Regions from separate parts of the Nostocoides veronense genome, predicted to be linked through region 1. Evidence: riboswitches for the same ligand, from Rfam matches in the RefSeq annotation. Region 1 holds a riboswitch; the other holds the start of a gene.
The links. Region 1 has a riboswitch for cyclic di-AMP ahead of ABD225_RS02215 (transglycosylase family protein). Riboswitches for the same ligand answer to the same signal wherever they lie in the genome.
Positions count from the first base shown of each region.

Region 2: linked by a shared signal. The riboswitch ahead of ABD225_RS11300 (C40 family peptidase) and the one ahead of ABD225_RS02215 (transglycosylase family protein) in region 1 are both predicted to bind cyclic di-AMP.

Region 1 is NZ_BAAAPO010000006.1:230,535-234,338, forward strand. It holds gene ABD225_RS02205 (DNA-directed RNA polymerase subunit beta') at 1-724, shown strand, start outside; tRNA gene ABD225_RS02210 (tRNA-Thr) at 987-1,059, shown strand; gene ABD225_RS02215 (transglycosylase family protein) at 1,179-1,889, opposite strand; cyclic di-AMP (ydaO/yuaA leader) riboswitch at 1,898-2,051, opposite strand; gene ABD225_RS02220 (S53 family peptidase) at 2,254-3,462, opposite strand; gene ABD225_RS02225 (hypothetical protein) at 3,488-3,804, opposite strand, start outside.
Region 2 is NZ_BAAAPO010000036.1:28,294-32,097, forward strand. It holds gene ABD225_RS11290 (MFS transporter) at 1-925, shown strand, start outside; gene ABD225_RS11295 (iron-dependent transcriptional repressor DtxR) at 922-1,632, shown strand; cyclic di-AMP (ydaO/yuaA leader) riboswitch at 1,795-1,949, shown strand; gene ABD225_RS11300 (C40 family peptidase) at 1,951-2,691, shown strand; gene ABD225_RS11305 (O-acetyl-ADP-ribose deacetylase) at 2,771-3,307, opposite strand; gene ABD225_RS11310 (PH domain-containing protein) at 3,326-3,775, shown strand.

The DNA.
Region 1 (3,804 bases):
TCTGCTCACCCCGGACGACGGCAGCGAGCAGCACGCCTACCCCGTCAGCAAGCGCGCGCGCCTGCTGATCGCGGACGGCGATCACGTCACGGTCGGCACCAAGCTGGTCCAGGGCGCGATCGACCCCAAGCAGGTGCTGCGCATCCTCGGCCCGCGCCAGGTGCAGATGCACCTGGTCGACGAGGTGCAGGCGGTCTACCGCCAGCAGGGTGTCGCCATCCACGACAAGCACATCGAGGTCATCGTGCGGCAGATGCTGCGCCGGATCACGATCATCGAGTCGGGCGACGCCGATCTGCTGCCGGGCATGCTCGCCGAGCGCGGTCGCTTCGAGGAGGAGAACCGCCGGGTGGTCTCCGAAGGCGGTCGCCCCGCCTCGGGTCGTCCGGAGCTCATGGGCATCACCAAGGCTTCGCTGGCCACGGACAGCTGGCTCTCAGCGGCCTCCTTCCAGGAGACCACGCGCGTCCTCACCGAGGCCGCGATGGAAGCCAAGTCCGATCCGCTGCTGGGCCTGAAGGAAAATGTCATCCTCGGCAAGCTGATCCCCGCCGGGACCGGCCTGACCCGCTACCGCAACATCAAGGTCGAGCCGACCCCCGAGGCCCGCGCCGCGATGTACGCCCTGCCGAACTACGACGAGTATGCCTACCCCGTCTTCGGGTCGGGCACCGGCGAGGCCATCCGCCTCGACGACGCCGAACTCGGCCTCGACAACTACTGATAGCTGTCGACACGCAACGCCGTCCCGCCTCGCGGGACGGCGTTGTGTCGTTCTAGGCCTGGCGTCTCGCGCTGCGGGCTCGGGCTGGGGGCTTCGTAACCTGTGCTAACACCAATTAGGTGACTGTGGACAGGGTGCAACCTGTTCACAGTCACCTAACCTGTGCAGGGTTCGGCGGGTGCTCGTGGGCGGGCCACCTCGGCCGGGAACGGTGGTGCTCGCGGGCCAGGGTATGGTGGTCCGTCGGCGCCCGAGCGCCGGTGCCGCCTTAGCTCAGATGGTAGAGCAGCCGCCTTGTAAGCGGCAGGTCGCCGGTTCGATCCCGGCAGGCGGCTCTCCTGTGTTTTTGGCTTCGTCTCCTCAGCGCTCGGCGGCCCAGCTTGCTGCGCTGCGCTGCGCCGTCTCGCTCGATCGTCGAGCCCTCCCGCCGAGCGCTGAGGAGACGAGCAGAGTGTTACAGCACCTTGTTGAGGTAGGCCTGGAGGGCCTTGGTGGTGCCGCTGCCCCAGACGCCATCGGGGGTGGCGCCGACGAGGCGCTGGAGGGCCTTGATCGTGATCGGTCCGACCTGGCCGTCGGCGGCGACCTTGAGCTTGGTCTGCAGGGCCTTCTTGTCCGTCGTCGACAGCGAGCCGTCGACGGGGCGGGCGAGCCACTTCTGCATGGCGCCATAGGTTTTCGGGCCAAGCACGCCGTCGACGACGAGGTCCCCGGACGTCGTGCCCGTGCCACCGGTGCCACCGGTGCCACCGGTGCCGGCCCACGGGTCGACGGCCAGGCCGTTCTCCTTCGTTAGGCCGGCGCGGACCGAGCACACCGGCCAGGCGCCGGGGCCTTGCACCTTGAGCACTTCCTGCGCGGTGTCGATCTGCTCGGCCTTGGTGGCCTGGTGGGCGTAGGCGGCATACTGCCCGCCGCCGAAGCCAGTCCAGGTGGGGGCGGAGAACTGCAGCCCGCCGTAGTACCCATTGCCGGTGTTGATCGCCCAGTTGCCGCTGGACTCACAGGCGGCGACCTTGTCCCACACCGTGTCGGCGTGGGCAATGGTGGGGGCCACGAGGACGCCACCGGCGGCCGCCGTCGCGAGGGCGGGAACCGTCATACGGGTGCGGAGGGAGCGGGCCGGGGCGCGGTGACGCCCGGCATACGAAATGGCGCGAGCCATGGGGGGATTCCTTTCCTGACAGGCGCCGCTGAGGTGAGCTGTCGGGTTAGGGAGGTCAGGTTCCCTGCCGCACAGGCGGCTTCACCCCAAGGCCGGCATCGCTGCGCGGCCACATGTGGTTCCCCCAGCCATCCGGGCGGCCCGGGTGGCCGCAAGAGGTGTTGATCGCTGGATGGTTAGGCGCGCGATCAGACCGAATGGAGGTGAGCTATCCAGTTGTCGTGGCGCGAACGCCTCGGACACGGTAGGGGATGGCCCGGCGCCTGTGCAATCGCCATGTGCTTGCTTGGTATGCCGTGTGGGAGCGCAAGCGGGCCGGCGATCGTCGCGATCGCCGGCCCGCCCGGTGGGTTATCGGATCAGGTCACAGACCCCCGAGTCCGTTCGGCGAGCCCACGCCGGTCGGCGCGTCATAGCCCTTCAGGCCGTTGCAGAGGTAGTCGCCGCCGCAGATGCCATTGGCTCCGCCGACCACATCGAAGAAGGACCCACGCGTGGTGTAGGGCGTCTTCGAGGTGAAGGTCGTGGAGTTCCCCGCCCGCCCGATGAGGCCCGCGACATACGGCGCGGAGGCGCTGGTGCCGCCACCGACGACCCAGCCCGGCTCGAGGCCGAAAGGGTTCTCGTAGGTGTCATAGACCGCGACGCCGGTTTGCGGGTCAGCAACCGCGGAGACATCGGAGACGGTGCGCATCGAGCAGTGCGTGTCCTTCTGCCACGGGCTCTTGGCGATATAGGCCGAGCAGGCGCTGCCGGCGCCGCCCCAGACGTCCTCGTCCCAGCCGCGCGCGCTGCCCGGCTTGCGGGTCAGGGTCGTGCCGCCGACGGCGAGCACCTTGCGGAAGACCGCGGGCGCGGAGGCAGCCGTGAAACCCCAGTCGCCGCTGGAGGCGACGGAGATGGTGCCCGTCTTTTCGTAGGCGTCTCGGATCTGCCAGATGTATCCGGACTCGTCGCCGCCATAACTATGCGAGATGACAGTTGCGCCCTTACGGGTGGCGGTGCGGGTGGCTTCGGCGAGGCTGTCCATGTAGTTGTCGTCGGCCTCGACGAGCATGATCTTGCAGCTCGGGCAGGCCGCCGACACCATGTCGAGGTCCATCGAAGCCTCAAGCGCCCAGCCGCCGTCCGCCATCGGGTAGTCACCCTTGATGCCGCGTTGGTTGAGCTTGGTGAAGCATCCGTTCGCGCTGGTGCAGGGCGGCAGGCCCATCGTCTTGCGATAGACCGCGAGGTCCTTCTCGGCATTGGGCACATCGAAGGCGATGACGATCGCCACGGTCGTGCTCGCGCCGCCGGCGGCGGGGATCTTGTATGCGGATCGCAGGTCGGCCGCGCCATAGCCGGCGGGCATGCCCTTGGCCGTGGTGCGCCCGCCATTCTCTTGGCGGAAGACGCTCATGCAGCGTGCGTAGGCCTCGCGGCTCTCTGACGAGCACGGTTTGCCCGCCGGCTTGGCGTCCGGGGCGGCCATGGAGATGGCCGGGATCATGCTCATGCCGAGGGTCGCGGCGGCGAGCACGGTCATACCCCTGCGTGCCGACTTGCCCCGGCGAAATGGATTGATACCCATGATGATTCGTGTCCTTTCGAAAGGGTCAGCCGGCGATGCCGAAGGCGCCGTCGATCTGCTCGGTCAGGGTGGAGCCGGCGGCGTCGGTGACCGACACCTTCAGCCCGATGGTGTTCTTGCCGGGGGCGGCCTTAGGGATCGTCAGGTTGATGGTGCGCGCGGCACCCGAGCCCGCGACGGGGGCAGCGGTCCAGGTGCGGCCGTCATACGACACCCACGCCTTGACCGACGTGATGCCCTGGGCGGTGGCCCGGCCGACCTGGCTGATGTCGAGCGAGATGGCTCGCTTCCCGGAGGGGAGGGCGTTGAGGGAGTCCAGTCCGGTCGCGGTGTAGTCGAGAC
Region 2 (3,804 bases), on a different contig from region 1:
GTCGCCGCACCTGATCGTGTTGGCTGCGGCGACCCTCATCACGGGTATGACGTGGAGCGTCTTCTTGTTGGCCCGGCAGGGCTTCATGATCGACGCCGTCCCATCTCACCTGCGTGCTCGGGCCTTGTCGAGCCTCGGTGGCAGTCACCGGGTCGGGATGTTTTTGGGGCCACTGCTCGCGGTGCCGCTGATCTCTACCTTCGGCCCGCGGGTGGCCTTCATCTTCAGTGCGGTGATGTCCATCTTGGCGTTGGGACTGGTGCTCCAAGTCGAGGACCTCGGCGTGGACGAACGCCGAGCGGGGCTGGCCGACCCGGCCAGCGTCCGCGCGGTGCTGTGGGGGCATCGGCATACGCTCGCCACCCTGGGACTCGGGGTCACCGCAATCAACGGGCTGCGCGCCCTGCGGATGAGCATCGTGCCGCTGTGGGGCGACCATGTCGGACTCAGCGCGGCCCAGATCTCGCTGATCTTCGCCGTGAGTTCGCTCGTCGAGATCGGCCTGTTCTATCCGGCCGGCGCGGTCATGGACCGCCTCGGCCGGGCGTGGGTGGCGGTCCCCACGGCCGTCCTGCTCGGGCTCGGCCTGGTGCTGCTGCCGCTGACGCACGATTTCGGGCAGGTGCTGGCGGTCACCGTGCTCATGGCGGTCGGTAACGGACTCGGATCCGGCATCGTCATCACGCTCGGTGCGGACACGGCCCCCAGGATCCATCGCGCCAAGTACCTCGGCGGGTGGCGCCTGTTCGGCGATATCGGGATGTCTGGTGGCCCGTTGACGGCCGGCGGTCTCATCGCGATCGTCGGGCTCGCACCGGCAATTGTCGTGGTCGGGGCTGCCGGCATGGTGGCGTCCGGCTGGATCGGTTGGTGGGTCGCCGCCTTGGACCGCTCGCGCCGGGTCAATGAGAGGATGCCCGGGTGAGTGACCTGATCGACACCACGGAGATGTACCTCAAGACGATTTTTGAACTCGACGAAGAGGGCATCACGCCGCTGCGTGCCCGCATCGCCGAGCGTCTGGGGCATTCCGGGCCGACCGTTTCGCAGACGGTCGCTCGGATGGAGCGCGACGGTCTGGTGTCCTTGGCCGGGGACCGGCATCTGGAGTTCACCGACCACGGGCGCGTCCTCGCGACGCGGGTGATGCGCAAGCACCGGTTGGCGGAGCGCCTGCTTGTCGATGTCATCGGCCTGGAGTGGGAGTACGTCCACGACGAGGCCTGCCGCTGGGAGCATGTGATGTCCGAACGCGTCGAGCGGCGCATCCTGGACATGCTCGGCGGTGATTACACCTCGCCCTATGGCAATCCCATTCCGGGTCTCGACGAACTTCTCGGCGAGGGTGCCACGTCCGAGAGTTTCCGCGCCGGCCTGGTGACCCTGTCCGATATCGCCAGCGACGATCCGTGCCGGGTGGTGGTGCGCCGCATCGGTGAACCGGTTCAGGTCGATCACGAGGCCCTTCAGTTGCTCACCGAGAGCGGTGTGGTGCCGGGTCGCAAGGCCGATGTCCACCGGGCGGACGGTCGAGTCATTGCGGTGGGGGCGGGCCGGCCCCTCACCGATGGCGTCTCATTGCCGCCCGAGATCGCCGATCACGTCTTCGTCGCGGCGGGTGTCACTCCCTGACGATTCCGCTGGTCGGCCAGGCGATGTCGCCCATTCGTCGCCCCGCCGTGACCCGAATGTGACATTTTCGGGGAACTTCGCTACCGTCGTGCGGGTGTCCACGCCTTACGTGGACACCGGCAGCCTGGGTCGCCGAGTCCTACCCCCGGGCGACGCTGGACCACTCGCACACCGCTTGGTAGGAGCGGGGGACCCACTTGTGGGCGCGACCTTGGCGTCGCGTCCTTGGGGTGAAGCCGGAGCCTAGGAGCGACGGCCGGGCAGCAGACTCTCGCCCGAACCCGACAGCTCACCTCGTAGGCGTCGAGAGGTCACTTCGTGTCTTTGTCGTCTTCGCGCGCTGCTGCTCGCCGCCCCGAATCTCTTGTGCGCACCGGCGCCGTGCTGGCCGCCGCCGGTGGCTTGGTCACCGCTTTCGGTCTCCCGGTCGCCCAGGCCGCGCCCATCGCGCCGGTCGTGACCGTGCCCGCCGCCAAGACGGCGACGGCCCCCACTCTGACCGCCCCGGCTGCCGTCGGTCCCGTCAAGGCCTCCTATGGCGTCATAGGCGTCAAGGCCGTTGCCAAGCCGAAGCCCAAGCCCAAGCCGGTCGTCGTCGCGACCACCGCGACGGATCTGGTTGCCTCGCGCACCGCTCAGGCGCCGGCCAGCCGGTCCACCACGCGCGCCTCGGTGCCGGCAGCCACCACCCCCGCGCCAACGCCCGCCCCGCAGCCGTCCATCCCGGCGCACGGCGGTGTCCTGGCGATCGCCGCCGCGCTCTCCGGCATCCCCTATGTGTATGGCGGCTCGACCCCGGCCGGCTTCGACTGCTCGGGCTTCACGATGTACATCTTCGCCAAGGTCGGCATCTCGCTGCCGCGCACCGCAGCCGCCCAGCAGGCCGCTGCCACCCCGGTCAGCAACCCCCAGCCGGGTGACCTGGTCTTCTTCGGCTACCCCGCCTACCACGTGGGCATCTACGCCGGCAACGGCATGATGTATGACAGCCCCCGCACCGGCCTGTCCTCCGGCCTGCGAGCGATTTGGTCCTCCAGCGCCACCTACGGTCGCCCCTGAGGTATTCGCTTACACGAAACGCCGGGCCAGCCCATGGGTGGCCCGGCGTTTTGCTGTCCCCGCTGCGAGCCTGGTCGGATTAGCGCCCCAGGTGGGTGAGCTTGGCCTGCGACCAGATCGCGGCCGCGTCCTTGCTGAAGAGCACAAAACGGATCCGATCGATCCCGCCGCGTTCGCGTTGCTCGGCCAGCGCCGCCCGGATCGCCAGGTCGGCGACGGTTTCGTGGTCCCAGCCATAGACCCCAGCGCCGATGGCGGGGATCGCGATGCTGCGGGCTGACAGGCTGCGGGCCAGGTGCAGACTATTGCTGAAACAGCGGGCAAGATCCTGCGGATCTGTCTGTCCCGCATGGCGATTCGGGCCAACCGTATGGACGATCCACTTCACCTTCTTGATCTCATAGGCGCCGGTGGCGATGGCGTCGCCCGGCGGCAGCCCGTCGGGCAATGTCGAGGACCGCAGGTCTCGGCACTCCGCGAGCAGTTCCGGTCCGGCCGCGCGGTGAATCGCACCATCTACGCCGCCTCCGCCGAGTAGCGAGGAATTGGCGGCATTGACGATGACATCGACCTTCTCCCGGGTGATGTCGCCTTCGACGATCTCGATCTTGCCCATGGCCCCACCGTATGCCGCATGGCAGGCTGGGCGCCGACAGCGCTCCCGGGCTTCGTGCCCCGGGGCGGGCGGACGACATACGAGGAGGTCGGCTCGGTGGCCGAGGAGATCTACTACGACAAGAAGGACCAACTCCAGGTGGTCCAGAACTCGTTGCTGCCGGACGAGACCGTCTTCGCGGTCTATGACGGCAAAGATGTTGGCACTGGCTTCATCGGCCTGACGGACCGTCGAGTCATCTTGCAGGACAACAGTTTTGCCGGCGGTCGGGTGGCGGTGACTTCGATTCCCTACTCGAAGATTGTCGCCGTGTCCTATGCCTCAAATGCCTCCGTCTTCGGTCGCTTCACCGAGGAGACGACGGTCGCGATCCACACCTCACATGGCACCTACGAGGTGCTTCTGCGCGGCTCCGAGAAGGCCAAGCACACCCACGACGTGATCCTGCATTACGTCGTCCACTCCTGAGCTGGCTCTAGTAATTCCAGCGGTAGGGC